3 regions of the Serratia sp. TSO36 genome follow, and region 3 is predicted to be linked to each of the others. Evidence: predicted binding sites of a transcription regulator. Region 3 holds the regulator's gene; each other region holds the start of a gene.

The links. Region 3 encodes ArgR, which controls arginine synthesis, uptake and breakdown. Its sites were predicted from a motif close to ANTGAATAAAAATACANT; they were not measured.
Region 1: argC (N-acetyl-gamma-glutamyl-phosphate reductase) is a predicted target of ArgR. The motif match lies at 8,089-8,106, and genes of this name have one in related genera.
Region 2: argA (amino-acid N-acetyltransferase) is a predicted target of ArgR. The motif match lies at 9,026-9,043, and genes of this name have one in related genera.

The regions. Positions count from the first base shown of each region.
Region 1 covers NZ_JBJZOU010000029.1:13,269-23,617, reverse strand. Annotated here, with positions in the region: gene metB (cystathionine gamma-synthase) at 1-325, shown strand, start outside; gene ACK3CV_RS24290 (bifunctional aspartate kinase/homoserine dehydrogenase II) at 328-2,763, shown strand; gene metF (methylenetetrahydrofolate reductase) at 2,990-3,886, shown strand; gene ppc (phosphoenolpyruvate carboxylase) at 3,997-6,633, opposite strand; gene argE (acetylornithine deacetylase) at 6,891-8,036, opposite strand; gene argC (N-acetyl-gamma-glutamyl-phosphate reductase) at 8,253-9,257, shown strand; gene argB (acetylglutamate kinase) at 9,278-10,051, shown strand; gene ACK3CV_RS24260 (argininosuccinate synthase) at 10,077-10,349, shown strand, end outside.
Region 2 covers NZ_JBJZOU010000023.1:70,834-81,182, reverse strand. Annotated here, with positions in the region: gene ptrA (pitrilysin) at 1-2,231, shown strand, start outside; gene recB (exodeoxyribonuclease V subunit beta) at 2,228-5,782, shown strand; gene recD (exodeoxyribonuclease V subunit alpha) at 5,779-7,629, shown strand; gene argA (amino-acid N-acetyltransferase) at 7,668-9,011, opposite strand; gene amiC (N-acetylmuramoyl-L-alanine amidase AmiC) at 9,233-10,349, shown strand, end outside.
Region 3 covers NZ_JBJZOU010000005.1:35,570-45,918, reverse strand. Annotated here, with positions in the region: gene pmrA (two-component system response regulator PmrA) at 1-177, shown strand, start outside; gene pmrB (two-component system sensor histidine kinase PmrB) at 174-1,235, shown strand; gene cgtA (Obg family GTPase CgtA) at 1,272-2,444, opposite strand; gene ACK3CV_RS02400 (DMT family transporter) at 2,461-3,432, opposite strand; gene rpmA (50S ribosomal protein L27) at 3,538-3,795, opposite strand; gene rplU (50S ribosomal protein L21) at 3,813-4,124, opposite strand; gene ispB (octaprenyl diphosphate synthase) at 4,395-5,366, shown strand; gene ACK3CV_RS02380 (DNA-binding protein) at 5,415-5,771, opposite strand; gene ACK3CV_RS02375 (helix-turn-helix domain-containing protein) at 5,953-6,213, shown strand; gene mdh (malate dehydrogenase) at 6,280-7,218, opposite strand; gene argR (transcriptional regulator ArgR) at 7,683-8,153, shown strand; gene yhcN (peroxide/acid stress response protein YhcN) at 8,557-8,820, shown strand; gene yhcN (peroxide/acid stress response protein YhcN) at 8,941-9,204, shown strand; gene mpl (UDP-N-acetylmuramate:L-alanyl-gamma-D-glutamyl-meso-diaminopimelate ligase) at 9,402-10,349, opposite strand, start outside.

The sequences.
Region 1 (10,349 bases), on a different contig from region 3:
CCTGCCGGAGAATCCGGGGCATGAGATCGCCCGCCGGCAGCAGCGCGGTTTCGGCGCGATGCTGAGTTTTGAACTGGACGGCGATGAAGCGGTGCTGCGCCGTTTTCTCTCTGCCCTTGAGCTGTTTACTCTGGCAGAATCGTTGGGCGGCGTAGAAAGCCTGATCTCGCATGCAGCGACCATGACCCACGCCGGCATGGCGGCGGAGGCGCGGGCAGCGGCCGGCATCTCCGAGAGCCTGCTGCGCATTTCCGTGGGTATTGAAGACAGTGAAGATTTGATTGCCGATCTGGAACGCGCTTTCCAGGCGGCGGCAACGAGGTAAGCATGAATGCAATTGCTGTAGCAGGGCCGGTGAGTGGGCGTCAACTGCACAAGTTTGGCGGCAGCAGTCTGGCGGATGTGAAGTGTTATCTGCGTGTGGCCGGGATTATGGCGGAATACAGCCAGCCGGGCGACATGATGGTGGTATCGGCCGCCGGCAGTACCACCAACCAGTTGATCAACTGGCTGAAGCTCAGCCAGAGCGATCGCCTGTCTGCGCACCAGGTGCAGCAGACGTTGCGTCGTTATCACAGCGATCTTATCAGCGGCCTGCTGCCGCCGGAAAGCGCCGAGCCGCTGATCGCCGAGTTCATTCAGGATCTGGAACGTCTGGCGGTGCTGCTGGACGGCAAAGTCGACGAGGTGTGCTATGCCGAAGTGGTCGGGCACGGCGAGATCTGGTCGGCGCGCCTGATGGCGGCGGTGCTCAACCACCTGGATATGCAGGCGGCCTGGCTGGATGCGCGTGACTTCCTGCGCGCCGAGCGCGCCGCGCAGCCGCAGGTAGATGAAGGCCGTTCTTATCCGCTGCTGCAGCAATTGTTGGCTCAACATCCGGGCAAGCGCCTGGTGGTGACCGGCTTCATTTCGCGCAACGACGCCGGGGAAACCGTGCTGTTGGGGCGTAACGGCAGCGACTACTCCGCCACTCAGGTCGGCGCGTTGGCCGGCGCGGCGCGCGTCACCATCTGGAGCGACGTGGCCGGGGTGTACAGCGCCGACCCGCGCAAGGTGAAAGACGCCTGCCTGCTGCCGCTGCTGCGCCTGGACGAAGCCAGCGAGCTGGCGCGCCTGGCGGCACCGGTGTTGCATACCCGCACCCTGCAGCCGGTCTCCGGCAGCGATATCGATCTTCAGCTGCGCTGCAGCTACCAGCCGGAGCAGGGCTCGACGCGCATCGAGCGCGTATTGGCGTCCGGCACCGGCGCCAAGATTGTCACCAGCCACGATGACGTGTGTCTGATTGAGCTGCACGTCGCCGCTCAGCATGACTTCAAACTGGCGCAGAAAGAGTTGGATCTGGTGCTCAAGCGCGCGCAGATCAAACCGCTGGCGGTGGGCATCCATCCTGATCGCAATCGGGTGCAGCTGTGCTATACCTCCGAGGTGGTCAACAGCGCGCTGGCGACCCTGCAGGCCTCGGCGCTGCCGGGTGAACTGCACCTGCGCGAAGGGTTGGCGCTGGTGGCGATGGTCGGCGCCGGGGTGTGCAAGAACCCGCTGCACAGCCACCGTTTCTATCAGCAGCTGAAAGATCAGCCGGTCGAATTTATCTGGCAGGCGGAAGATGGCATCAGCCTGGTGGCGGTATTGCGCCAGGGGCCGACCGCGCTGCTGATCCAGGGGCTGCACCAAAGCTTGTTCCGCGCCGAGAAGCGCATCGGTCTGGTGCTGTTCGGCAAGGGCAACATTGGGTCGCGCTGGCTGGAGCTGTTTGCCCGCGAGCAGACCAATATTTCCGCGCGCAGCGGCTTCGAATTTATCCTGGCGGGGGTGGTGGACAGCCGCCGCAGCCTGCTGAACTACGAAGGGCTGGACGCCAGCCGCGCATTGGCGTTCTTTGAGGACGAGGCGCAGGCGCTCGACGAAGAGTCGCTGTTCCTGTGGATGCGCGCGCACCCGTTCGACGATCTGGTGGTGCTCGACGTGACCGCCAGCGAAGAGCTGGCCGGGCAGTATCTGGATTTCGCCAGCTACGGTTTCCACGTGATCAGCGCCAACAAGCTGGCGGGAGCCTCGTGCAGCGATACCTATCGCCAAATTCGCGACGCCTTCGCCAAAACCGGCCGCCACTGGCTGTACAACGCCACCGTCGGCGCCGGTCTGCCGGTCAACCACACGGTGCGCGATCTGCGCGACAGCGGCGACAGCATTTTGGCGATCAGCGGCATTTTCTCCGGCACGCTTTCCTGGCTGTTCCTGCAGTATGACGGCACGGTGCCGTTCACCGAGCTGGTGGATCAGGCCTGGCAGCAGGGGCTGACCGAACCGGATCCGCGGGTCGATCTCTCCGGCCAGGACGTGATGCGCAAGCTGGTGATCCTGGCGCGCGAAGCGGGCTACGACATCGAACCTAACCAGGTGCGGGTCGAGTCGCTGGTGCCGGCGGGCTGCGAGCAGGGCTCCGTCGATCAGTTCTTCGAGAACGGCGAGGCGCTGAACCAGCAGATGCAGCAGCGCTTTGAGGCCGCCAGCGAAATGGGCCTGGTGCTGCGTCACGTGGCGCGTTTCGACGCCAACGGCAAGGCGCGGGTCGGCGTGGAGGCGGTGCGTCCTGAGCATCCGCTGGCCTCGTTGCTGCCGTGCGACAACGTGTTCGCCATCGAAAGCCGCTGGTATCGCGATAATCCGCTGGTGATCCGCGGGCCGGGCGCCGGCCGCGACGTAACCGCCGGAGCGATCCAGTCAGACCTTAACCGGTTGGCGCAGCTGCTTTAATCCTCTGCGGGCGCGGGTTCACCGCGCCCCTTTGCTTTTCCTGCCATACTTATCCCTGCCGCCGTCATGAAATTCCCTCGTTGAGCGGGTGAAGATTAATCATCTTATTCCCCTCATTTTCCTGTTGACTCTTTAGCCAACATGCGGCATTTTCTATCTAGACGTCTAAACGTATAGACGCTCATCAAGATGAAAAAAACAGTGATTGATAAGAGGTGAGCAGGGTATGAGTTTTTTCCACGCAAACCAGCGGGAAGCGCTGAATCAGAGTCTGGCGGAGTTGAACGGCCAGATTAACGTATCATTCGAGTTCTTCCCGCCGCGCACCAGCGAGATGGAAGAGACCCTGTGGCAGTCGATCGATCGTCTGAGCATCCTCAAACCCAAATTCGTTTCCGTCACCTACGGCGCCAACTCCGGCGAGCGCGATCGCACCCACAGCATCATCAAGGGGATCAAGGAGCGCACCGGCCTGGAGGCGGCGCCGCACCTGACCTGCATCGACGCCAGCCCGGCGCAGCTGCGCGACATCGCGGCCGATTATTGGAACAGCGGCATTCGCCATATCGTGGCGCTGCGCGGCGATCTGCCGCCGGGCGGCGGCAAGCCGGACATGTACGCGACCGATCTGGTGGCGCTGCTGAAAGACGTGGGCGACTTCGACATTTCCGTCGCTGCCTACCCGGAAGTGCACCCGGAGGCGAAGAGCGCCCAGGCCGACTTAATCAACCTGAAGCGCAAGATCGACGCCGGCGCCAGCCGCGCCATCACCCAGTTCTTCTTTGACGTCGAGAGCTACCTGCGCTTCCGCGACCGCTGCGTCGCCGCTGGTATCGACGTGGAAATCGTGCCGGGCATTCTGCCGGTGTCCAACTTCAAGCAGCTGCAGCGTTTCGCCACCATGACCAACGTGCGGGTGCCAAGCTGGATGACCAGCATGTTCGAAGGGCTGGACGACGATGCGGAGACCCGCAAAATGGTCGGCGCCAACATCGCCATGGACATGGTGAAGATCCTCAGCCGTGAAGGCGTGAAAGATTTCCATTTCTATACGCTGAACCGCGCCGAGATGAGCTACGCCATCTGCCACACGCTGGGCGTGCGCCCGGTGGCAGCCGCCTGACAGGCCTGTTCCATTGAAAAAGGGCGTCGCTTACTGCGGCGCCTTTTTTTTGTGGGGGAAGACAAGACATAAAAAAACGGCCCCGATAAACGGGGCCGCGATGAGGCTCGCTAGCCGGTGTTGCGCATCCCGGCGGCGACGCCGGCGATGGTGACCATCAGCGCCTGCTCGACGCGGGCGTCCGGCTGCTCCTGCTGGCGCGAACGGTGCAGCAGCTCGGCCTGCAAGACGTTCAGCGGGTCGGTATAAACGTTGCGCAGCGCGATGGATTCGGCGATCCACGGCAGGTCTTCCATCAGGTGCGCATCGTTGGCGATGGTCAGCACCACCTTGATGTCGCTTTCCAGCTGATCGCGCAGCTGTTGGCCCAGCGGCCACAGCGATTTATCCACCAGGCGCTGATCGTAGTATTCCGCCAGCCACAGGTCGGCCTTGGCGAACACCATTTCCAGCATGGCGATGCGGGTGGAGAAGAACGGCCAGTCGCGACACATCGCCTCCAGTTCCGCCTGTTTGCCGGCTTTCACCGCCTCCTGCAATCCGGCGCCGGCGCCGAGCCAGGCCGGCAGCATCAGGCGGTTCTGCGTCCAGGCGAAGATCCACGGAATGGCGCGCAGGCTTTCCACGCCGCCGTTCGGCTTGCGTTTGGCCGGGCGTGAGCCCAGTGGCAGTTTACCCAGCTCCAGCTCCGGCGTGGCAGCGCGGAAGTAAGGCACGAAGTCCGGGTTTTCACGCACGTAGCCGCGATACATCCGGCATGAGGTGTCTGACAGATCGTCCATCAGCGCCCGCCATTCTTTCTTCGGTTCCGGCGGCGGCAGCAGGTTGGCCTCGAGGATCGCGCCAGCATACAGCGCCAGGCTGCTGATGGTGACTTCCGGCAGGCCGAACTTGAAGCGGATCATCTCGCCCTGTTCGGTGACGCGCAGGCCGCCCTTGAGGCTGCCCGGCGGCTGCGACAGCAGCGCCGCATGCGCCGGCGCGCCGCCGCGGCCGATGGAGCCGCCGCGGCCGTGGAACAGCGTCAGCGCCACGCCGGCCTTTTCACAGGTTTTGATCAGCGCGTCCTGCGCGCGGTACTGCGCCCAGGAAGCGGCCATCACGCCGGCGTCTTTCGCCGAGTCGGAGTAGCCGATCATCACCATCTGTTTGCCCTGAATAAAGCCGCGATACCAGTCGATGTTCAGCAACTGAGTCATCACGTCGTCGGCGTTGTTCAGATCGTCGAGGGTTTCGAACAGCGGGGCGACCGGCAGCGCGAACGGGCAGCCGGCCTCTTTCAGCAGCAGGTGCACCGCCAGCACGTCGGAAGGCGTGCGCGCCATCGAAATCACGTAGGCAGCGATCGAGCCCTGCGGCGCTTCGGCGATCACCCGGCAGGTTTCCAGCACTTCCTGCGTGTCGGCGCTCGGTTGCCATTTCAGCGGCACCAGCGGGCGTTTGGAGTTCAGTTCGCGGATCAGGAACGCCTGTTTATCGGCTTCCGACCAGCTTTCATAGTCGCCCAGCCCCAGGTAGCGGGTCAGCTCGGCGATGGCCTCGGTATGGCGGGTGCTTTCCTGGCGCACGTCGATGCGCACCAGCGGCACGCCGAAGCAGCGCACGCGGCGCAGGGTATCCAGCAGTTGACCGTTGGCGATGATGCCCATGCCGCAGGCCTGCAGCGATTGGTAGCAGGCATACAGCGGCTCCCACAGCTGCTCGTTGTTCACCAGCAGGTCGTGCGGCTTCAGCACGCGTTCGCCTTTCAGGCGGCCTTCCAGATAGGCCTGGGAGCTCATCAGCTGGCTGCGCAGCTGCTTCATGATTTCGCGGTACGGTTCCTGCACTTCGTCACCGCCGGCGCGGGCGCGCAGCTCCGGGGTGCATTCGGTCATCGACAGCTCGGAGACCAGCACCTGGATATCGCGGGTGAACAGGTCGCAGGCTTTCCAGCGGCTGAGCAGCAGCACATGGCGGGTGATTTCGGCGGTCACGTTCGGGTTGCCGTCGCGGTCGCCGCCCATCCAGGAGGTGAAGCGCACCGGCACCGCTTCCGCCGGCAGGCTGTAATCGATGGAGTTTTCCAACTGTTCGTTGAACTCGCGCAGGAACGCCGGCACGCCTTCCCACAGGCTGTTTTCCACCACCGCGAAGCCCCATTTGGCTTCGTCGATCGGGGAAGGGCGATGTTTGCGAATTTCATCGGTGTGCCACGACTGGGCCACCAGCTGGCGCAGGCGGCGCATGATCTTGTTGCGCTCGTAGTCGGCCAGATCGTTGTGATCGAGCTGGCTGAGACAGGTGTTGACCTCCACCAGCTTGTGGATCAGGGTGCGGCGGGTGATCTCCGTCGGGTGCGCCGTCAGCACCAGCTCGATGGAAAGTTGCGACACCGCGTGCTGCAGCTCTTTGTCGCTGAGCTTTTTGTCTTTGAGACGGCTGAACAGCTGCGCCAGCGCTTCCGGGTTGCTGGCGGCTTCGCCGTTGGGCGAAATGCTGTGGTACTGCTCGGCGACGTTGGTCAGGTTGAGGAACTGGCTGAAGGCGCGCGCCACCGGCAGCAGCTCGTCGTTGGACAGGTTCTGCAGGGTGGAGAGCAGCTCCTGGCGATGCGCTTCGTTGCCGGCGCGTGAGGATTTGGAAAGCTTACGGATGGTCTCAACGCGATCGAGAATATGCTCGCCCAGCGCTTCTTTGATGGTATCGCCGAGCAATTTGCCGAGCATACTGACATTACTGCGCATTGCCGAATATTGTTCGTTCATATAACCCCTGACCCAGTTCTGTATGATTTTTATCTTGTAAATAAATTTCACGCGTCAGGCGCAGACCGCCTGCCTGATCCCATCGCGTTCCTGTCCAATCGTCAATTGACACTATTTTTAGCAAAAAAACATCAAAATCGGCGCATTTTCTGAAATTTAATTACGCCACATCGGTTATCAGCGTGGCTTATTTCGCCGCTTTCTACTTATTTTGAGTTAGGGGAAGCATAGCGCGTTTCCCCTGTTAAATGTCAGGTTTACTGCCGGCAAAAGTGATTGACCAGCTGGCCCAGCAGTTTGCGCGTCGGTTCGATAAACGCGGTGTCGATGTATTCGTCCGGCTGGTGGGCCTGATCGATGGAACCGGGGCCGAGCACCAACGTCGGGCAGACCTGCTGCACGAACGGCGCTTCGGTGCAGTAGTTGACCACCTGCGTGCGGGTGCCCAGCAGCTCCTCGATCACCGCCACCATGCGGTGGTTGGTCGGGCATTCGTAACCCGGCACCGACGCGTGCAGCTCTTCGATGGTCAGGCGGCCCGGCCAGCGTTGGCTCACCGGCTCCAATGCCTGATGCATCAGCTCGTTGATGTTGTCGAGCGTCATGCCGGGCAGCGGGCGGATATCCAGGTGCAGCTCGCAGCAGGCGCAGATGCGGTTGGCCGCGTCGCCGCCGCTGATATGGCCGAAGTTCATGGTGGGATAAGGCACGGCGAACGCCGGATTGTTGTAGCGCTCCTGCAGGGTTTTGCGCAGCTCCATCAGGCGGCCGATGGATTCGTGCATCAGATCGATGGCGTTGACGCCGCGCGCCGGATCGCTGGAGTGGCCGGACTGGCCGACGATGCGAATGGCGTTGGCCATGTGACCCTTGTGCGCGCGCACCGGCTGCAGCGAGGTCGGTTCGCCGATGATGGCGAAATCCGGACGAATGGCGGTGGAAGCGGCGAAATAACGCGCGCCGGCCATCGTCGTTTCTTCATCTGCGGTAGCCAGAATGTACAGCGGCTTGGTCAATTTGCTCGCGTCGATGTCGCGCACCGCATCCAGAATAAAGGCGAAAAAGCCTTTCATGTCGGCGGTGCCCAGGCCGTAGAGCTTGTTGTCGTGCTCGGTCAGGATGAAGGGATCGCGCGTCCAGCGGCCTTCGTCGTAAGGCACCGTATCGGTATGGCCGGCCAGCAGCAGGCCACCGCTGCCTTCGCCGATGCTGGCCAGCAAGTTGAATTTGTGGCGCGATTCCGGCACCGGCTGTACGTCGACGCGAAAGCCCAGGTCGGCAAACCAGCCGGCCAGCAAGTTGATTAACGCCTCATTGCTCTGATCGAGGCCGGCATCGGTGGCGCTGATTGACTTCGTTGCGATCAACGCCCGGTACAGCTCAATAAATGGAGGTAATTTCATCTTCACTGTTGACAGCCTTTGGTTAGGATAGTATCAATATTCATGCATTTATTTTGAATAAAAATACAGTAAGCCGACGCGTAAGGGAACCCGATACCCGGATGTTTATAAAAGCATCAACGCCAGGCTCCGTGGGTGAACGGCGCAACAACGCTGGCTAGCCCTGTTACCTGGGTCGCAAGCGACCGCACGTCAGTTTAGAAGGTGAAAGGCCACATGTTGAATACGCTGATCGTTGGTGCCAGCGGTTACGCCGGAGCGGAGCTCACGGCTTACCTGAATCGCCACCCACACATGAACATAACCGCTTTAGCGGTTTCAGCGCAAAGTGCAGATGCAGGAAAGTTGCTTTCCGATCTCCATCCCCAGTTGAAAGGCATCGTCGATCTGCCGCTGCAGCCGTTGACCGACGTCGCCAAGGCGGCGCAGGGCATCGACGTGGTGTTCCTCGCCACCGCTCATGAAGTCAGCCACGATATCGCACCGGCCTTCCTGGCGGCGGGCTGCGTGGTGTTCGACCTGTCGGGCGCCTTCCGCGTGCAGGACGCCGATTTTTATAGCCAGTACTACGGTTTCGAGCATCAGCATGGCGCCCTGCTGGAGCAGGCGGTGTACGGCCTGGCGGAATGGCAGAGCGACAAGATTAAACAGGCGCAGCTGATTGCCGTGCCGGGCTGTTACCCGACGGCGGCGCAGCTGGCGCTGAAACCGTTGATCGAAAAACAGCTGCTGAACCTCGACCAGTGGCCGGTGATTAACGCCACCAGCGGCGTCAGCGGCGCCGGGCGCAAGGCCAGCATGACCACCAGCTTCTGCGAAGTGAGCCTGCAGCCGTACGGTATTTTCACCCACCGGCACCAGCCGGAGATCGCCGCGCACCTGGGCGTGCCGGTCATCTTTACGCCGCACCTGGGCAACTTCCCGCGCGGCATCCTTGAAACCATCACCTGCCGCCTGAAGGCCGGCGTGACCGCGCAGGACGTGGCCGCCGCCTATCACGCCGCCTATGACGACAAGCCGCTGGTGCGGCTGTACGACCAGGGCGTGCCGGCGCTGAAAGCGGTGGTGGGGCTGCCGTTCTGCGACATCGGTTTTGCGGTGCAGGGCGAGCATCTGATCGCCGTGGCGGTGGAAGACAACCTGCTGAAAGGCGCGGCGGCACAGGCGGTGCAATGCCTGAATATCCGTTTCGGCTTCCCGGAAACCCAGTCACTCCTTTAAACCAGCGTGAGTAAACAGCAATGAACCCGTTAATTATCAAGTTAGGTGGCGTGTTATTAGACAGTGAAGAAGCGCTGGAGCGTCTGTTTACCGCGCTGGACAGCTACCGGCAGCAGCATCAGCGCCCGCTGGTGATCGTGCACGGCGGCGGCTGCGTGGTGGACGAACTGATGAAGCAGCTCTCTTTGCCGGTGGTGAAAAAGAACGGCCTGCGGGTCACGCCAGCCGATCAGATCGACATCATCACCGGCGCGCTGGCCGGCACCGCCAACAAAACGCTGCTGGCGTGGGCGATTAAACACCAAATCAACGCCGTCGGCCTGAGCCTGGCGGACGGCGGCAGCGCAGTCGTGACCCCGCTCGATCCGGCATTGGGCCATGTCGGCAACGCGCAGCCCGGTTCCCCCGCGCTGCTCAATACCCTGCTGAGCGCCGGCTACCTGCCGGTTGTCAGCTCCATCGGCATCACCGCCGATGGGCAGTTAATGAACGTGAACGCCGATCAGGCGGCGACGGCGCTGGCGGCGACGCTGGGGGCGGATCTGATCCTGCTGTCGGACGTCAGCGGCATCCTCGACGGCAAGGGGCAACGCATTGCGGAAATGACGGCGCAAAAAGCGGAACAACTGATCGCGCAAGGCATTATCACCGATGGTATGGTGGTGAAGGTGAATGCGGCGCTCGACGCAGCCCGCACCCTCGGCCGCCCGGTGGATATCGCCAGCTGGCGCCATGCGGATCAGCTTCCCGCTTTGTTTAACGGCGTGTCGATTGGCACCCGGATCCTCGCTTAATTTTAGAATTAGAAAGGAATAGATCATGCAAAACCAAGGCATCAAAAAAATCGTTCTGGCGTACTCCGGCGGCCTGGATACCTCGGCCATCATTCCATGGCTGAAAGAGAACTACGGCGGCTGTGAAGTGGTGGCGTTCGTGGCGGACATCGGTCAGGAGCGCAGCGATCTGGAAGGCGTGGAGCAAAAAGCCCTGCAGTCCGGTGCCTCTGAATGTCACGTGGTCGATCTGCGTGAAGAATTTATCCGCGATTACGTTTATCCGGTGCTGCAGACCGGTGCCCTGTACGAGGGCAGC
Region 2 (10,349 bases), on a different contig from region 3:
CCGGCTTCTATAAGCGCTACTATTCCGCCAATTTGATGATGGGCGTTTTGTACGGCAATCAGCCGCTGCCGCAGCTGGCTGATATTGCGGCGAAAACCTTTGGCCGCGTGCCAAATCACGACGCCACCGTGCCGCCGATCACCGTGCCGGCCGTGACGCCGGAACAGCAGGGCATCATCATTCACTATGTGCCAGCACAGCCGCGCAAACAGTTGAAGGTCGAGTTTCGCATCGATAACAACAGCGCCGCGTTTCGCAGCAAAACCGATACCTACATCAGATACCTGATCGGCAACCGCAGCAAGAACACCCTGTCTGACTGGTTGCAGAAGCAGGGGCTGGCGGACGCCATCAATGCCGGCGCCGATCCGATGGTGGATCGCAACGGCGGCGTCTTCGCCATCAGCGTTTCACTGACCGACAAAGGCCTGGCCAAGCGCGACGAGGTCGTCGCCGCCATTTTCAACTACCTGAAAATGCTGCGCAGCGAAGGCATCAAGCAAAGTTACTTCGACGAAATCTCGCATGTTCTCAACCTGGATTTCCGTTATCCGTCGATCACGCGCGACATGGACTACATCGAATGGCTGGTGGACACCATGCTGCGCGTGCCGGTTGAACATGCGCTGGACGCGCCTTACCTGGCCGATCGCTATGATCCGAAGGCGATCGCCGAACGCCTGGACGCCATGACGCCGCAAAACGCCCGCATCTGGTTCGTCAGCCCGGATGAGCCGCACAACAAGACGGCCTATTTCGTCAACGCGCCTTACCAGGTCGACAAAATCACGCCGCAGCGCTTTACGCAGTGGCAGCAGTTGGGGAGTGGGATTTCCCTGTCGTTACCGACGCTCAATCCGTACATCCCGGATGACTTTACCCTGACCAAGCCGTCGCACGAGTTCAAAAAGCCGGAAATGGTGGTGGATAACCCCGGCCTGCGCGTGCTGTACATGCCGAGCCGTTACTTCGCCGATGAGCCGAAGGCCGACGTCACCGTCGCTTTCCGCAACGCCAAGACCATGGATTCCGCGCGCAACCAGGTGCTGTTCTCGCTGACGGATTATCTGGCCGGCCTCGCGCTGGATCAGCTGAGCTATCAGGCATCGGTTGGCGGGTTGAGCTTCTCGACCTCGCCGAACAACGGCCTGATGTTTAACGCCAACGGCTTTACCCAGCGCCTGCCGCAGTTGCTGACGGCGCTGATCGAAGGCTATTCCAGCTTCACGCCGACGGAAGATCAGCTGGCGCAGGCCAAGTCCTGGTATCTGGAGCAGTTGGACGCCGCCGAGAAGGGCAAGGCGTTTGAATTGGCCATTCAGCCGGTGCAGATGGTTTCCCGCGTGCCGTATTCCGAACGCAGCGAACGCCGCGAAGTGCTGAAGACGCTGACGCTGAAAGACGTGCTGGCCTATCGCGACAGCCTGCTGGCCGAGGCCACGCCGGAGCTGCTAGTGGTGGGCAACATGAGCAAGCAGCAGGTCGACACGCTGGCGTCGACGCTGAAACATCGCCTGGGCTGTACCGGCATCGAATGGTGGCACGGCGAAGACGTGGTGGTGGACAAAAATCATCTGGCCAATCTGCAACAGGTGGGCAGCAGCACCGATTCGGCGCTGGCGGCGGTCTATGTGCCGACTGGTTACGACGAAGTGGCCGGCATGGCCTACAGCTCATTGCTGGGGCAGATTATTCAGCCGTGGTTCTATAGCCAACTGCGCACTCAGGAGCAATTGGGATATGCGGTCTTCGCCTTCCCAATGTCGGTGGGGCGCCAATGGGGCGTGGGCTTCCTGTTGCAGAGCAACAGCAAACAGCCGGCCTACCTGTACCAGCGCTATCAGGATTTCTACCCGAAAACCGAGAAACGCTTGCGCGACATGAGCGAAGCGGACTTTGAGCAGTACAAACAGGCGCTCATCAATGAGCTGAAGCAGCGGCCGCAAACCCTGAGCGAAGAGGCCAGCCGGTTCGCCAACGATTTCGATCGCGGCAATTTCGCCTTCGATACTCGTCAGAAGCTGATCGCGCAGGTGCAACAGCTGACGCCGGCCAAACTGGCGGATTATTTCCACCAGGCGGTGATCCAGCCACAGGGGCTGGCTGTGCTGTCGCAGGTGAGCGGCAGCGGGCAAGACAAGGCGGATTACGCGGCGCCTAAGGGCTGGGTCACCTATCCGAACGCGTCTGCATTGCAGCAGATCCTGCCGCGCAAAGTGGCGACGCCATGACGGAAACTGCCCCGCAGAGGCTGGAGCCGCTGACGCTGCCGCTGTTCGGCGAACGCCTGATTGAGGCGTCGGCGGGCACCGGCAAAACCTTTACCATCGGCGCGCTGTATCTGCGTTTGCTGTTGGGGTTGGGCGGTGAAGCGGCGTTTCCCCGGCCGCTGACGGTTGAAGAAATCCTGGTGGTGACCTTTACCGAGGCCGCCACCGAGGAGCTGCGCGGGCGTATCCGCGACAATATCCACGGGCTGCGCATCGCCTGCGTGCGGGGCGTCAGCGCCAACCCGCTGTTTTTGGCGCTGATGGCTGAAATTGACGACTTGACCGACGCCGCCTCGCAGCTGCTGGCGGCGGAGCGGCAGATGGATGAAGCGGCGATCTACACCATTCACGGCTTTTGCCAACGAATGCTGACGCACAACGCCTTCGAATCCGGCATGCTGTTTGAACAAACGCTGGTGCAGGACGAGTTGCCGCTGCGGCGGCAGGCCTGTGCCGATTTCTGGCGTCGCCACTGCTATCCGTTGCCGCTGGGCGTGGCGCGTGCGGTCAGCCAGGAGTGGAGCGGCCCGGAAGCGTTGCTGGCCGACCTTTCCGGCTATCTGCACGGTGAGGCGCCGGCGCTGCGCCGGCCGCCGAAAGAGGAAGAAACCGTCCTGATGCGCCACGAGCAGATCGTCGCGCGCATCGATGCCATCAAGGCGCAATGGCGTGCGGCGGCGGGCGATCTGGAGGCGTTGATCGCCCAGTCCGGCGTCGATAAGCGCAGCTACAGCAGCAAGCACCTGCCGAACTGGCTGAACAAGGTCGGCGAATGGAGCGGGCAGGAGACTCAGGACTACCAGTTGCCGAAGGAACTGGATAAATTTCGCCAGTCGGTGCTGCTGGAGAAGACCAAGAAAGGCGAGCCGCCGCGGCATGCGCTGTTCACGGCGATCGACGAACTGTTCGATGAGCCCTTGACGCTGCGCGACCTGATCATGGCGCGCGCGCTCAGCGAGATCCGCACTTCCATTCAACAAGAAAAGCGCCAGCGCGCCGAGCTGGGGTTTGACGACCTGCTCAGCCGGCTGGACGGCGCCTTGCAAAGCGGCGGCGGCGAACAGCTGGCGCAGGCGATCCGCCAGCGTTACCCGGTGGCGATGATCGATGAATTTCAGGATACCGATCCGCAGCAATATCGCATTTTCCAAAAGCTTTACGTCGGCCGGCCCGATTGCGGCCTGCTGTTGATAGGCGATCCCAAGCAGGCGATTTACGCCTTCCGCGGTGCCGATATCTTTACCTACATGCGGGCGCGCTCAGAGGTGAGCGCCCACTATACGCTGGAGACCAACTGGCGCTCGTCGCCGTCGATGGTCGCCAGCGTTAATCACCTGTTTTCTCAGGTAGAAAAACCTTTCCTGTTCGGCCAAATCCCCTTTATCGAGGTCAGCGCGGCGGAAAAGAACCAAGGGCTGGCGTTTGACCTGCACGGCAAGCCGCAACCGGCGATGCAGTTCTGGCTGCAGCAGGGGGAAGGCGCCGGTGTAAGTGATTACCAACAGCTGATGGCGCGCCTGTGCGCCACGCAAATTCGCGACTGGCTCAGCGCCGGGCAGCAGGGCCAGGCGTGGCTGCAGGGCGGCAAGGAGCCAAGGCCGGTACAAGCTTCCGATATCACGGTGCTGGTGCGCAGCCGCAATGAGGCGGCGTTGGTGCGCGATGCGCTGAGCGCGCTGTCCATTCCGTCGGTCTACCTGTCCAACCGCGACAGCGTGTTCGACACCCCGGAGGCCAAAGACCTGCTGTGGTTGCTGCAGGCGGTGTTGGCGCCGGAGCAGGAGCGCACGCTGCGCAGCGCCATGGCCACCGGGCTGATGGGGCTGGACGCGCCGACGCTGGACGGCCTGAGCCGCGATGAGCGTGCCTGGGACGAGCTGGTTAACGAATTCGACAATTACCGCACGCTCTGGCTGCGCCGCGGCGTGTTGCCGATGCTGAGCGAGGTGATGAAAGCGCGCCAGCTGGCGGAGAACCTGCTGGCCAGCGCCGGTGGCGAGCGTCGTTTGACCGACGTGCTGCATCTGGGGGAGTTGTTGCAAGAGGCGGCGGCGCAACTCGACAGCGAACATGCGCTGGTGCGCTGGCTGGCACAGCAGATCGCCCAGCCTAATCGCCAGTCCGATAATCAGCAACTGCGGCTGGAGAGCGACCGGCATCTGGTGCAGGTGATCACGATTCATAAATCCAAGGGGCTGGAGTTCGATCTGGTGTGGCTGCCGTTCGTCGGCAATTTCCGCCAGCAGCAGCAGCAGGCGCTGTATCACGATCGCCACAGCTTCCAGGCATTGCTGGATCTCGATGCCAATGAAGAGAGCCAGGCCTGGGCGGAGGAGGAGCGGTTGGCGGAAGACCTGCGCCTGCTGTATGTGGCGCTGACCCGCTCGGTGTACCACTGCAGCATCGGCATCGCGCCGCTGTTCCAGGGCACGCGCAAGAAACAGGGCGATACCGATCTGCACCGCAGCGCATTAGGCTATCTGGTGCAGGGCGGGCAGGCCGGCGACGCCGCGTATCTGCAGGAGCGCCTGCAGCAATTGGCGGGCGGCGGCATCGCGCTGTCGCTGGTGGAACCGCCGGACGAGGCGCCCTGGCAGCCCCAGGCATCGCTGGCCGCTGCGTTGGCGGCGAAAAGTTTTACCCGGCGGATCCAGGATTTTTGGCGGGTGACCAGCTATACCGGTTTGCAACAGCACGGTTCGAGCCTGATGCAGGATCTGCTGCCGCGTCTGGATGTCGACGCCGCGGGCGAGCGGGGTGAGGAGAGTGAGCCAGCGCTCACACCTCATACCTTCCCGCGCGGCGCAACGCCCGGCACCTTCCTGCACAGCCTGTTTGAAACGCTGGATTTCACCCAGCCGCTGGACGAACAGTGGCTGTTGGCACAGCTGCAACAGCAAGGATTTGCCGAGCACTGGCAGCCGATTTTGCTGGCGTGGATGCAGGTGTTGCTCAACACGCCGCTCGCCGCCAGCGGCGTGACGTTGTCGGCGCTGACGCCGCAGCACAAGCAGGCCGAGCTGCAGTTCTATTTGCCGATTAACCGGTTGTTGCAGGCGAAGGAGCTCGATGCCCTGGTGAAGCGTTACGATCCGCTTTCCGCCCGCTGCCCGGCGTTGGATTTCTATCAGGTGCAGGGCATGCTGAAAGGTTTTATCGACCTGGTGTTCTGCTGGCAAGGCAAATACTACCTGCTGGACTACAAGTCCAACTGGCTGGGGGAAGACAGTAGCGCCTATACCTGGCCGGCGATGGAGCAGGCGATGGCGGAGCATCGTTACGATCTGCAATACCAGCTGTATACGCTGGCGCTGCATCGTTATCTGCGTCATCGGTTGCCGGATTACGATTACCGGCGCCATTTTGGCGGGGTGATTTATCTGTTCCTGCGCGGCGTGGATGCGGCGCACCCGGGCAACGGCATTTTCACCTGTCTCCCCGAGCTTGAGCTGGTGGAGGGGATGGATCGCTTGTTCAGCGGCGAAGCTGCGGCGACGGAGGAAGGATCATGATCGCACTGCTGGAGCAGGCGGTGGCGCTTGGCGTGCTGCGCCCGCTTGACGTGCAGTTCGCCCGCGTGGTGGCGAGCGAAGACGAGCCCGATATTTTGCTGGCCGCCGCCTGCCTGAGCGCAGAGGCGGGGGCCGGTCACGTCTGCCTGATGCTGGAACAGCTGCAGGCGGACACGCTGTTTGAAGGGCGCCAGCCGGCGTTGGCGCTGGCGGTGTGGGAGGCGGCCGGGCGACCGGATAGCGCGCGTTGGCAGCAGCGTTTGGCGGCCAGCGCGGCGGTTGGGGACGGCAGCGGCGCTACGCCGCTGGTGCTGCGCGGGCCGCGCCTGTATCTGCAGCGCATGTGGCAAAACGAAGGCGAAGTGGCGGCGTTTATCGGCGGTGAAGGCGAGTCGCTGGCGGTGCCGGAGGCTGAGCTGCGCACCATTCTCGACCGCTTGTTCGGCGCGGCGAGCGACGAGCCCGACTGGCAGAAAATTGCCGCCGCGGTGGCCGCCACGCGGCGCATTGCGGTCATTTCCGGCGGGCCGGGCACCGGTAAAACCACCACCGTCGCCAAACTGTTGGCGGCGCTGGTGCAGCTGGATGAAAGCGCGCGCTTGCGCATTCAGCTGGCGGCGCCGACCGGCAAGGCGGCGGCGCGTCTGACGGAGTCGCTTGGCAGCGCCAGCCGCCAGCTGGCTTTGACCCCGGCGCAGCAGGCGCTGTTCCCGACGGAGGCGGCGACGTTGCACCGTCTGTTGGGGGCGCAACCGAACAGTCAGCGCATGCGTTATCACCGTGGCAACCGGCTGCATTTGGATGTGCTGGTGGTGGATGAGGCCTCGATGGTCGATCTGCCGATGATGGCGCGCCTGATTGCCGCGCTGCCCGATCGGGCGCGGGTGATTTTCCTCGGCGACCGCGATCAGCTGGCTTCGGTGGAGGCCGGCGCGGTGCTGGGCGATATTTGCCGCTTTGCCGAGCAGGGATACAGCGATGCGCGCGCCGCTGAGCTGAGCCGCCTGACCGGTTGTTCGCTCGCAGGGCAGCAGGCCGACGCGGAAGCGGCGGTGCGCGACAGCCTGTGCCTGCTGCGCAAGAGCTATCGCTTCGACGCCCGTTCCGGCATCGGTCAGCTGGCGTTGGCGGTTAACGCCGGAGCGGGGGATCGCGCGCTGGCGGCATTAAACGGCAGTTTCGGTGATGTTGCGGGCTATGCGCTGGCGACGAGCGAAGAGTATCAGGCGCTGTTGGATGCCTGCGTGGCGGGCTACCGCGACTATTTGCGGCTGACCGCAGAAGGCGCGGGCGCGGCGGCGGTGCTGGCGGCCTTTGGCCGTTTCCAGGTGCTGTGCGCGCTGCGTGAAGGGCCGTTCGGCGTCGCCGGCCTGAACGAGCGCATTGAGCTCGGGCTGCAGCGCGCCGGTTTAATTGACCGCAAGCCGGGCGTGCTTGGCCGCTGGTACCGGGGGCGGCCGGTGATGATCGGCCGCAACGACAGCGCGCTGGGGCTGTTCAATGGGGATATCGGCATTACGCTGCCGGATGAGCACGGCGATCTGCGCGTGCATTTCCAACTGCCCGACGGCAGCATCAAGTCGGTACAGCCAAGCCGTTTGCCGGCGCATGAAACCGCTTATGCGATGACGGTGCACAAATCTCAGGGATCGGAGTTTGACCATACGGTGCTGGTGTTGCCTAATCACTTCCTGCCGGTGCTGACGCGTGAGCTGGTCTATACCGCGATCACTCGCGCGCGTAAGCTGCTTTCGCTGTACGCTGCGGAGGCGGTGCTGCTGCGGGCCATTCGCACGCCGACCCAGCGCCGCAGCGGATTGGCTGAACGGCTGCAGGCGGCGGAATAAGCGCTGAGGGGCGCGGCAACGGCCGCGCCCCTCAGGGATTACAGATCCGCCAGCAGAATTTTGGAGCGGCGCTGGTAGTTGTACAACGCCTGTTTCTGCATCGGCAGCACGTCGACCTCCGCCGGGGTAAAGCCACGCTCCTGGAACCAGTGGATGCTGCGGGTGGTCAGCACGAACAGCTTCTTCAGCCCCATCTGCCGAGCCTGATTTTCCACCCGCTGCAGCAGCATCTCGCCGCGCGATGAGCTGCGGTAATCGGGATGCACCGCGACACAGGCCATCTCACCGATTTTTTCCTCCAAGAACGGGTACAGCGCCGCGCAGGCGATGGTCAGGTTGTCGCGTTCGATAATGGTGAACTTGTCGATTTCCATCTCCAGCTGTTCACGCGAACGGCGCACCAGAATACCCTGCTGCTCGAGTGGCCGAATCAGCTCCAGGATGCCGCCGATGTCGTTGATCGTCGCCCGACGCACCTGTTCGGCACTCTCCATCACGATTTGGGTGCCGATGCCGTCGCGCGAGAACAGTTCCTGCACCAGCGCACCGTCCTCTTGATAGCTGATCAGGTGGCTACGGCGCACGCCGCTGCGGCAGCCTTTCACCGCGCCACGCAGGAAGCGCACGGTGCCGGAATGGTAATCGCCGCCTTCCTCGAGCTCTTCAAGGCGCTTTTGCGCGTCGTTGGGGAACAGCTCGGAAAGGATGTTACCCTCCGCGTCGGTCACGCCCTGCGAGGAGCAGAAGCCGATCATTTTTTCCGCTTTCAGCTTGATTGCCAGCTGGGTGGCCACTTCTTCCGAGGTCAGGTTGAAGCTCTCGCCGGTAACGGAAACCGCGACCGGGCCGATCAGCACGATGGCGTTGCTGTCGAGCTGGCGGTGGATCGCGTCTTCATCGATGCGGCGAATGCGGCCGCTGTGGCAGTAGTCGATACCGTCATCGATGCCCAGCGGTTGCGCGATGATGAAGTTGCCGCTGACCACGTTGATATGCGCGCCCTGCAGCGGCGTATTGTTGAGGCTCATCGACAGCCGGGCGGTGATGTCGAGCTGCAACAAACCGGCGGCCTGCTTGACCAACTCCAGCGTATGGGCGTCGGTTACGCGCGTGTGCTTGTGGTAGATCGGCTCAAAGTTATGCTGCGCCAGGTTGGCGTCGATCTGCGGCCGCGCGCCGTAAACCACCACCAGGCGAATGCCCAGACTATGCAGCAGCCCGATATCGTTGACGATGTTGGAGAAATTCTCGTGTTCGATGGCTTCCCCGCCGAGCATGATGACAAACGTTTTGCCGCGGTGGGCGTTGATATAGGGGACTGAGTGACGGAATCCTTGCACCAGCTCTGTACTACGTTCCTTCACGACAAACCTCTTTTGCATATTTATACGGTATTTTTGTATTTTTATTCTTTTATAGTGCCGATGGCAAGCGAGAAATCATCATGAAGAGTGCGCTAAGGGCGCTAAATCGTTAATAAATTGAAAAACCATAAAAAGATTTTCTGATGACAGGGCTGGAATGATTGGTTAAAGTTTTCGGCATCCCCATTTTATTGATGTTTTTTTCATCTGTTGTAAACAGCTATTACTGCCGGAGCCGCATGCCAAACTCTAATCACAATCTGGGCCGCCGTCGTTTATTACAGGGCGTTGCCGCCAGCTGGTTGCTGAGTGTGAGTCGCACGGGCTTCGCCGCGTCATCGCACGTGATAGCCGTGCGCGTCTGGCCATCCTCCACCTATACCCGCGTCACGCTGGAATCCAACGTCGAGCTGAAATACAAGCAGTTCGCCCTGACCAATCCCGATCGCGTGGTGGTGGATATCGAGGGCGTCCACCTCAACAGCGTGCTGAAAGGCATCGCCGGGCAGGTGCGCGCCGACGATCCGTATCTCAAGCAGGCGCGCGTCGGCCAGTTCGATCAGAATACCGTGCGGCTGGTGCTGGAGCTCAAGCAGAGCGTCAGCCCGCATATTTTCACGCTGGCGCCGGTGCCGGAGTATCGCAATCGCCTGGTGATGGATCTCTATCCGACCAAGGGCAGCAGCGGCGGTGAGGAGTATGATCCGCTGCTGGCGTTACTGGAAGATTACAACAAGGGCGATCTGGAGCGCACGCTGCCGCCGGAAGCGCCGCAGGCCGGCAAGGCGGGGCGCGATCGGCCGATCGTCATCATGCTGGATCCCGGCCACGGCGGCGAAGATCCCGGCGCTATCGGCAAGTACAAGACGCGCGAGAAAGACATTGTGTTGCAGATTGCCCGCAAGCTGAGCGCCATGATCAAGCGCGAGCCGAACATGAAAGTATTCATGACGCGCAACGAAGACGTGTTTATCCCGCTCAAGGTGCGCGTCGCCAAGGCGCGCAAGCAGCGCGCGGATCTGTTCGTTTCGATTCACGCCGACGCCTTCACCAGCCGCGCGGCGCGCGGTTCATCGGTGTTCGCGCTGTCCACCAAGGGCGCCACCAGCTCGGCGGCCAAGTTCCTGGCGCAGACGCAGAACGCCTCGGACCAAATCGGCGGCGTCAGCAAGAGCGGCGACCGTTATCTCGACCACACCATGTTCGATCTGATCCAGACCGCGACCATCAACGACAGCCTGAAGTTCGGCAAGGAAGTGTTGAATCGGATGGGGAAAATCAACCGGTTGCACAAGAATCGCGTCGATCAGGCCGGTTTTGCGGTGTTGAAGGCGCCGGATATCCCGTCGATCCTGG
Region 3 (10,349 bases):
ATGCGTGCCGGCCAAACGGTCAACCGTGAACTCCTGCAGCAGGATCTCTATACCTGGCAAGACGATTTAGGTTCCAACACGCTGGAAGTGCACATTCACAACCTGCGCCGCAAACTGGGCAAGGATCGCATCCGCACCGTGCGCGGCATCGGCTACCGTCTGGAAACCTCCTCATGATCAGCATGCGCCGCCGCCTGCTGCTGATGCTGGCGCTGATCCTGCTGATCACGCAGCTCATCAGCGCCTTTTGGCTGTGGCACGAAAGCCAGGAACAGATCGGCTTCCTGGTGGACGAAACCCTCTCCGCCAAAGTGCGTACCGAACGCGTCGATAGCGAGATCGCCGAGGCCATCGCGTCGCTGTTGGCGCCTTCGCTGATCATGATGATCGTCACGCTGCTGGCGTCGTTTTGGGCCATCAGCTGGATCATCCGCCCGCTCAACCAATTGCAGAAACGGCTGGAAAAGCGCTCTGCCGATAACCTGACGCCGCTGCCGATCACCAGCGACAGCCAGGAAATGGTGGCGGTCACCAATGCACTCAATCAGCTGTTCTCACGATTGGACAACACCATTCAACAGGAACGCCTGTTCACCGCCGACGCCGCCCACGAGCTGCGCACGCCGCTGGCCGGCATCCGCCTGCATCTGGAACTGATGGAGAAACAGGGCGTCAAGGGCAGCCAGGCGCTGATCGCCCGCATCGATCAGCTGATGCACACCGTCGAGCAGTTGCTGATGCTGTCGCGCGCCGGGCAAGACTTCGCCCGCGGCCATTATCAGCATGTCGATTGGGTGGCCGATGTGATCCAGCCGCTGCGTGAAGAGCTCGACGAAATGGCCGCCCAACGCGCGCAGACGCTGGACTGGCACTTGCCGGCTACTGCCACAGTAAACGGCGATCCGGTGCTGCTGCGGCTGCTGCTGCGCAACCTGGTCGAAAACGCCCACCGTTACGGCCCTGAAGGCGGCGCGATACAGGTGCAGTTAACGCCGCAAGACAACGGCTATCTGCTGCAGGTCATCGACGATGGCCCGGGTATCAAGGAAGAGATGGTCGGGGAGCTGACGCAGGCGTTTCGCCGCATGGATCAACGCTACGGCGGCAGTGGGCTGGGCCTGAATATCGTGATCCGCATCGTGCAGTTGCACCAGGGGCGTTTGACGCTGGAAAACCGCCGCGATGCGCGCGGCCTGAACGCCCAGTGCTGGCTGCCGGAAAAGGCGCTTAAATAACAAGGGCCCAGCGTTGCTGAGCCCCTTATCACCGAATTACTTCTGGTAAATGATTTCGACGCCTTCGTCGTCGTCTTCGTCCCAGTCGTCATCCCAGTCATCTTCCGCTTCGGCTTCCACTTCCGCGATTTGCTCGCGGTGGTAGTCATCCCACATGAATTCGACTTTTTCCGGTGCGCTTTCTTCGATCGCCATCGCTTTCGGCTGGGTGTTGATGAAGTTCATCACGTCCCAGCACAGCGCGTTGACGCCTTCGCGGTTGGCGGCGGAGATCATGTAGTACTTCCCTTCCCAGCCCATGCCTTCCACAATCGCCTTGGCGCGTTCGGCGGCTTCTTCCTCACCAATCACATCAATTTTGTTGAACACCAGCCAGCGAGGCTTCTGCGCCAGATTTTCGCTGTATTGGTTCAACTCGTTGATGATGACTTTGGCGTTCTCCACCGGATCGGATTCGTCGATCGGCGCGATGTCCACCAGGTGCAGCAGCACGCGGCAACGCTCCAGGTGTTTCAGGAAGCGAATGCCCAGGCCAGCGCCTTCGGAGGCGCCCTCGATCAGCCCCGGAATGTCGGCGACCACAAAGCTCTGCTCGTGGTCCATACGCACCACGCCCAGGCTCGGCACCAGCGTAGTGAACGGATAATCGGCCACCTTCGGCTTGGCGGCGGACACCGCGCGAATGAAGGTCGATTTACCGGCGTTCGGCAGCCCCAGCATGCCTACATCGGCCAGCAGCAACAGCTCCAGCAACAGGTCGCGCGCTTCGCCAGCGGTACCCAGCGTCTTCTGACGCGGTGCACGGTTAACCGAAGATTTGAAACGGGTGTTGCCCAGGCCGTGCCAGCCGCCTTTGGCGACCATCAGCTTCTGCTCGTGGCGGGTCATGTCGCCGAGGATCTCGCCGGTGCCCTGATCCTTCACGCGCGTGCCGACCGGCACCTTGATGATGACGTCTTTACCGCGTTTACCGGTACAGTCGCGGCTCTGGCCATTCTGGCCGCGCTCGGCGCGGAAAGACTTCTCAAAGCGATAGTCGATAAGAGTGTTGAGGTTCTCGTCCGCCAGCAGGTAGACGTCGCCGCCGTCGCCGCCGTCGCCGCCGTCAGGCCCGCCGTTGGGGATATATTTTTCGCGGCGGAAGCTGACGCATCCGTTGCCGCCGTCGCCTGCAACGACCAGAATCGCTGCTTCATCTACAAACTTCATTTACCGTCTCCGTAAATCATTCACCGGGCTGCTTCAAAGGAGCAACCAGGGGGGGTTCTGCCCGTCGCGGCCACCACCGGTGACCAATTGCGGAAAACATAGCGCCCGCCACAACCACAAACGCACCGACATAGCCGACAATGTTCAGCGTCGGCGCGGCGAATGCCTGGGGCCAGGCCAACGCCAATAAATCTGAAAACAGCAGGGTAAACAGCGGGGTCAGCGTCACCAACGCGCTTACCTGCGCCGCCTGCCAACGCGCCATCGCCTCTGCCAGCGCGCCGTAGCCGATCAGCGTATTGGCGCCGCAAAACAGCAAACACGCCAATTGCCAGCCGCTCAGCTGGAAAATCACCTCGGGCTTGGCCAGAGGGAACAACGCCATCGCACATAAAGTGTACAACATAACCAGGATCTGCGGCGAAGCCAGCCGGCGCAGCAACACCTTCTGCGCCACGCCATAGCTCACCCAGACCATCGCCGCGCACACGCCCAGCATGACGCCCAGCGTGTAGTCCGTCAGCCGGGTGAAGATCTCTATCAGACTGACGTTGAAAAACAGCATCAGTCCGCAAATCAGCATCAGGGCGCCAATGACCTGGGTGACGCGCATGCGTTCTTTTAAAATCAGCACGCTGGCGAACATCATGCCGACCGGCGACAGCTGGCCAATCACCTGCGACGCCGTCGGGCTCAGGTATTGCAGCGAGGAACTGAAGAACACAAAGTTGCCCAGCAGCCCCGCCGTCGCGATCGCCAACAGCAGCAGCCAACGCGGCTGGCGGAACATCGTCAGCGGCGGCAGCTTGCCGCGCACCGCGAGGATCGCGCCCAAACCGATGGCGGCCATGGTAAAGCGATACCAGACAACGGTAAACGGCTCCATCACCACCAACACTTCTTTCATCGCAATCGGCAACGCGCCCCAGCAAACCGCCGTGGTTAACGCCAGAGAAATGCCAACGCCGACCTGCTGCTTCGTATCCATATCACCTTCGCCAACGCTGACGGGCCTGCCCTCAGGCAACCCATAAATGTAAAAAGCCCCGCAACGAATTGCGGGGCTTACATCTATTTCGTAAGGCTCGAAAAATTATTCAGCTTCGATGCTGATGAATTTACGATTGCTCGGGCCTTTAACTTCGAATTTGACTTTACCGTCTTTCAAAGCAAACAGAGTGTGGTCTTTGCCGCAACCCACGTTGGTACCAGCGTGGAATTTGGTGCCGCGCTGACGAACGATGATGCTGCCTGCCAGTACTGCTTCGCCGCCAAAGCGTTTTACGCCCAGACGTTTAGCTTCTGAATCGCGACCGTTACGAGTCGAGCCGCCAGCCTTTTTGTGTGCCATTAATCCGCTCTCCTAACTTAAGCGCTGATGCCGGTGATTTTAACGTCAGTGAACCACTGACGGTGGCCCTGCTGCTTACGGTGGTGTTTACGACGACGAAACTTAACGATTTTAATTTTCTCGCCACGACCGTGAGCAACGACTTCAGCTTTGATCTTGCCGCCATCGACGAAAGGAACGCCGATTTTGATATCTTCGCCATTAGCGATCATCAGAATCTGGTCAAACTCAACCGCTTCACCAGTTGCGATGTCCAGCTTTTCCAAGCGAACGGTCTGACCTTCGCTTACTCGGTGTTGTTTACCACCACTTTGGAAAACCGCGTACATATAAAACTCCGCTTTCCGCGTGCCCGACTGTGTTAGTTCAGAGCGCGCTATAAATATTCACAATAGGGCGCGAATTCTACGCAAAAAAGCAGCGCATGACAAGAGCAGAATAAGACCAGAACAAGAAAAAAGAAGAAAAAAAGCGCAGTTTCTTTCGTGGCGTTTATCTGAACCGTTTTTCAAGTACAATCATAGGGACAGTTACCGCCATGTACCGATGTGAGCAGCGATCTCAACGCGGTGAAGAGAAACACAGCTGAAAAAAATACAATGAACCTAGAGCAAATTACCGAGTTAACCGCGCAAGATATGGCGGCCGTGAACGCAACAATTCTCGAACAGCTGAATTCCGATGTCACGCTCATCAATCAGCTTGGCTATTACATTATCAGCGGTGGCGGTAAGCGCATCCGGCCGATGATCGCCGTCCTGGCGGCGCGGGCATTGGGCTATGAAGGCAGCAAGCACGTCACCGTGGCCGCCCTGATCGAATTCATCCATACCGCCACGCTGCTGCATGACGACGTCGTCGACGAATCGGACATGCGCCGCGGCAAAGCCACCGCCAACGCGGCGTTCGGCAACGCCGCCAGCGTGCTGGTCGGCGACTTTATCTACACCCGCGCCTTCCAGATGATGACCAGCCTGGAATCCCTGCGCGTGCTGGCGCTGATGTCGGAAGCGGTCAACGTCATCGCCGAAGGTGAAGTGCTGCAGTTGATGAACGTGCACGATCCCGACATCAGCGAAGAAAGCTATATGCGGGTGATCTACAGCAAAACCGCCCGTCTGTTTGAGGCGGCGGCGCAATCGTCGGCGATCCTGTCCGGCGCCAGCGCTGAGCAAGAACGGGCGCTGCAAGACTATGGCCGCTACCTCGGCACCGCTTTCCAGCTGATCGACGATCTGCTCGACTACAGCGCCGACGGCAGCACCCTGGGCAAAAACACCGGCGACGATCTGAACGAAGGGAAACCGACCCTACCGCTGCTGCACGCGATGCACAACGGCGACGACGCCCAGCGTGACATGATCCGCGGCGCGATTGAGCAAGGCAACGGCCGTCACCTGTTGGAGCCGGTGCTGCAGGCGATGCAGCAATGCGGTTCGCTGGAATACACCCGCAAACGCGCCGAGGAAGAGGCCGACAAGGCGATCGCCGCGCTGCAGGCATTGCCGGCATCGGAGCACCGCACGGCGCTGGAGGGCCTGGCCCATCTGGCGGTGCAACGCGACTTTTAAGAAATCAATATTTCTTAAAAACCATCAGGCCCGCGTACGCGGGCCTGCCTAGGTATTGCTCTCTTCGTCGATACGCGCCAGCAGGCCGCCGATCCCTTCCCGCATCAGGAAAGCCACCATTTTCTCGCGCTCGCTTTCCGTCAAATGGTAGTAATACTCGATCCAGACCGCCAGCGGATCCTGACGCTCTACGTCATATGCCGCCCCGTCTTCCTTCAACACCAGCAGGTTACGCACGTCTGAAGGCAGGCTGTCGATATAGTACTCCAACGCTTTTCCCTGCACGCCTTTACGCCTGCGGCTGATCCAGCCTTCGCGCCGGGCCATCAGATTGATTCCCTGTGGTGAGGAAGGTAATCCTGCGATGCCTGTCAGTTCCTTGGCGGCAAACCACTCTTTTTTCATAGCCATCATCTCTGGGCAATAGTGGGCAACGTCATTTTTTGGAAATTACTTGGGTATTTTTTAGGAAATTTAATGGTATTCTGGTTTCCGAATAAGCGTTTCACGTTGTTCATGCGCTTAACCTTGACCCGTTAGTTATACCACTAACGCAACTTTGGCTAATCAGAAAAGGAATGTAAACATGAATTCAAGGAACCCAGATTGGCATCCGGCAGATATCATCGCGGCGCTACGCAAGCAGGGCACCACGCTGGCGGCAGTGTCGCGCAAGGCCGGGTTAAGCTCATCGACGCTGGCCAACGCGCTGTCGCGCCCGTGGCCGAAGGGGGAATGGCTGATCGCCGAAGCGATAGGCGTCCACCCTTCGGAGATCTGGCCAAGCCGCTATTACGATCCGCACAGCGATTGCCTGCTGGATCGCAAGGCGCGCATCAAATCGTGAACGCGGAGCAAAAAAAACCGCCGGAACAGCGTCCGGCGGCGTTTATCGGCTGACTATCGGCGTCGATCAGTTATTGATGAACTTCTCGCCCAGTTCGATATCTTTGTGCAGCACGTCCAGCATCTCGTTCAGCGCTTTCTGCTCGAAGGCGCTCAGGGTGCCGATATCCTTGCGCTCTTCAACGCCGTTCTTGCCCAGCACCAGCGGCTGTGCGAAGAAACGAGCGTATTTGCCGTCGCCTTCAACGTAAGCGCATTCCACAACGCCTTTCTCGCCCTGCAGCGCACGCACCAGAGACAGACCGAAACGGGCGGCCGCCTGACCCATGGACAGCGTCGCAGACCCGCCGCCGGCTTTGGCTTCCACCACTTCGGTGCCGGCGTTTTGAATGCGCTTGGTCAGATCCGCCACTTCCTGATCGGTGAAGCTCACGCCTGGGATCTGCGACAGCAGAGGCAGGATGGTCACGCCGGAGTGGCCGCCGATGACCGGCACGTTCAGCTCTTCCGGCTGCTTGCCTTTCAGCTCGGCCACGAAGGTGTTGGAACGGATGATATCCAGCGAAGTCACGCCGAACAGTTTGTTCTTGTCGTAAACGCCGGCTTTTTTCAGCACTTCCGCCGCGATGGCGACCGTAGTGTTAACCGGGTTGGTGATGATGCCGATGCAGGCTTTCGGGCAGGTTTTCGCCACTTGTTCAATCAGGTTACGCACAATGCCGGCGTTAACGTTGAACAGATCAGAGCGATCCATGCCTGGCTTACGGGCCACGCCGGCGGAAATCAGCACCACGTCCGCACCTTGCAGAGCCGGGGTCGCGTCTTCGCCGCTGAAGCCTTTGATTTTAACTGCGGTTGGGATGTGGCTTAAGTCGACGGCAACGCCTGGGGTAACGGGGGCAATGTCGTAGAGAGAGAGTTCAGAACCTGAAGGAAGCTGGGTTTTGAGTAGAAGGGCGAGGGCCTGGCCGATACCGCCAGCAGCACCGAGAACTGCAACTTTCATCCTATACTCCTTTATTATCTTAAATATATAAAGCGCCGTGAATGTGTTGGTTACGGACCTTAAGTCATTACACCTTTCAAAACAATAAATTAGCCAATTCTTGCCTGCAGGTGTAATAAAACGGCCGCTGTCGCGCCCATTTTAGATTAAATCGCTTACGCATGAAGGGCATAGCGCACACTAATCAAAAATAGTGCGAGGTTATTCACGAGCAAGTTAACCGGCCGTTACATTACACCCTTACGCAACATCAGAACAACATCATTTTAATAACATTTTATTTACCACTGTGGGCCGATTTTCCGTCGCCAAAAGGGCATATTCATCGCGGCCGGATTTTGTTAAAATGCCGCCCTTTCCTCGCCGCCCGGTCATGCTTATTTTCTTTGGGTCGGCCTTTGTTGCATAAAAATTCATCTATATGCATAATCATGACTTCCACTATCAACATTCCACGGTGCAAAATGCGTAATCCCGCAAAACAGGAAGATCTGATCAAGACGTTCAAAGCGTTATTGAAAGAAGAAAAATTCAGTTCTCAAGGCGAGATCGTTTTGGCGCTGCAAGAAGAAGGCTTCGAAAACATTAACCAATCCAAAGTATCGCGCATGCTGACCAAGTTCGGCGCGGTACGTACGCGCAATGCCAAAATGGAAATGGTGTATTGCCTTCCTGCCGAACTCGGTGTGCCGACCACCACCAGCCCATTGAAGAATCTGGTGCTGGACGTCGACCATAACGACGCCGTCGTGGTGATCCACACCAGCCCGGGCGCCGCGCAGCTGATCGCCCGCCTGCTCGACTCATTGGGGAAATCCCAGGGCATCCTCGGCACGATTGCCGGCGACGACACGATTTTCGTCACCCCGTCCAACGGCTTTACCGCTCAGAAACTGCATGAGGCTATTCTGGGCGTGTTCGAGCAAGAGCTGTGAAACCTGGCGCTAACAAAGTGCGGCTTTAGCCCGCACTTTGTTAGCGCTTCTTTAACTCTCACGTTACCTTTCCCGTCTTCAACCGCGTTTAACACTGCTTTTTTATCCCTCAGCAACACATTTCCATGACATCTCCATGTAACCAGCAGTACCCACTGTGATCTTCCGCACTTTTGGTCAAAAGCACTTACCTTATTGAAACTACATAAATTTAACATCAAAAGATCGTTTTGTGAGCGTTTTTTATTCCTTACAGTTATAAAAAATAAGGATCATAAGGTTAAAGTTTCACTAGCAACTGTTAGCGAACTATTAATTTTTCGCGTTACTAGCTGTATACTCATTTTCGTGAACTGAATCACAGTTCGTTGGAACTGATAAAAGAATACGATGAGGTGAGATGATGAAAATTAAAGCTACCGTTGCAACCCTGAGCGTTCTGTCCATGCTTTCCTTTGGCGCATTCGCAGCACAATCTATTGATGCAACTCAGGCCGCAAAACTGCAGCCGGCCGGTGTAATCACCGTGAGCGGCGTCGCCGCTGCGCCTTCCGACATCCGCCAGGCGCTGTCCGACAAAGCCGACGCCAAAGGGGCGACCGCTTACCGCGTAATCGAAGCCCGCAATGACGGCAGCTTCCACGCAACCGCTGAAATCTACAAATAAGTACCGGCATTACCCGGCAACGGGCAATACATCTCTGGAATCAAACGCTGTCATAACGGCCTTCAAGAATAAAAATCGCTGCCAAGCCCTTCCAGGCTGTTATGACCAAGGATCGCTATCATGAACATGAAAACTACTCTCGCTGCATTCGGCCTGCTGTCTGTCATCTCCTTCGGCGCCTCCGCCGCCCAACTGGTGACTAACGATCAGACCGCCAATCTGCAATCTATCGGCACCATCACCGTCAGCGGCATCGACGGCGCGCCGACCGACATTCGCCAGGCGTTGTCGGAGAAAGCCGACGCGAAAGGCGCGACCGCCTACCGCGTGATCGAAGCGCGTAACGAAGGCAACTACCACGCCACCGCCGAGATTTACAAATAACAACTCTGGGAACGGCTTTGCAGAGCTGATTACCCTCGTCACTGCCACTGCCGAGTTCTGACGCAAACGCCGATTTCCCAGAGACCCTCTCGTCGTCCTATCCGACGAACCCCGTTGCCCTCGCTCGCGAGGGCTTTTTTATGGGCGTAAAAAAGGCCGCGAATGCGGCCCTTGATGTGGCTGATGCGGCTGAGCGATCAGTAGGTGACTTTCGGTTCCTGCTTTTTCGCCAGCGCGTCCAGCAGACGGTCGTGAATGCCGCCGAAGCCGCCGTTGCTCATCACCAGAATGTGATCGCCCGGCTGTGCGGTTTTCACCACCATGTCCACCAGCGTGTCGAGATCCGCGCTCCAGTGCGCCGGCTGCACGCAGGCATCCGCCACCTCCGCCACCTGCCACGGAATGTGGTGCGGCTGGAACAGAAACACCTCGTCGGCGCGGCCGAGCGAAGGCGCCAGATCGTTTTTGCTGATGCCCATTTTCATGGTGTTGGAGCGCGGCTCCAGCACCGCCAGAATGCGCGCCGTGCCGCCGACCTTGCCGCGCAGCGCGGCCAGGGTAGCGAGGATCGCCGTCGGGTGGTGCGCGAAGTCGTCGTAAACCGTGACGCCGTTGGCCTCGCCACGCAGCTCCAGGCGGCGGCGGGCGTTGATGAAGTCGCCCAAGGCGCGGCAGGCATCCGCCGGCTGCACGCCGACGTGACGGGTCGCCGCGATGGCCATCAGGCCGTTATGCATGTTGTGCTCGCCCACCAGCGCCCAGTTCACTTCGCCGACCTGCTCGCCGTCGAGGAACACCGCGTAATGACTGGCGTCCGGCGTCAGCTTCTGCGCGCGCCAGGTGCCCTCTTCGCCTACCAGCTCCTGTTCGCTCCAGCAGCCCATCGCCATCACCTGCTTCAGGTGGCTGTCGTTGTCCGGTAGGATGATCTTGCCTTTGCCCGGCACCAGGCGCACCAGGTGGTGGAATTGTTTCTGAATGGCTTTCAGATCGTCGAAGATATCGGCGTGGTCGAACTCCAGGTTGTTCATGATCAGCGTGCGCGGGCTGTAGTGCACGAACTTGGAGCGCTTGTCGAAGAACGCGCAGTCATACTCGTCGGCCTCGATCACGAAGAACGGGCTGCCGCCGAGGCGAGCCGAGAC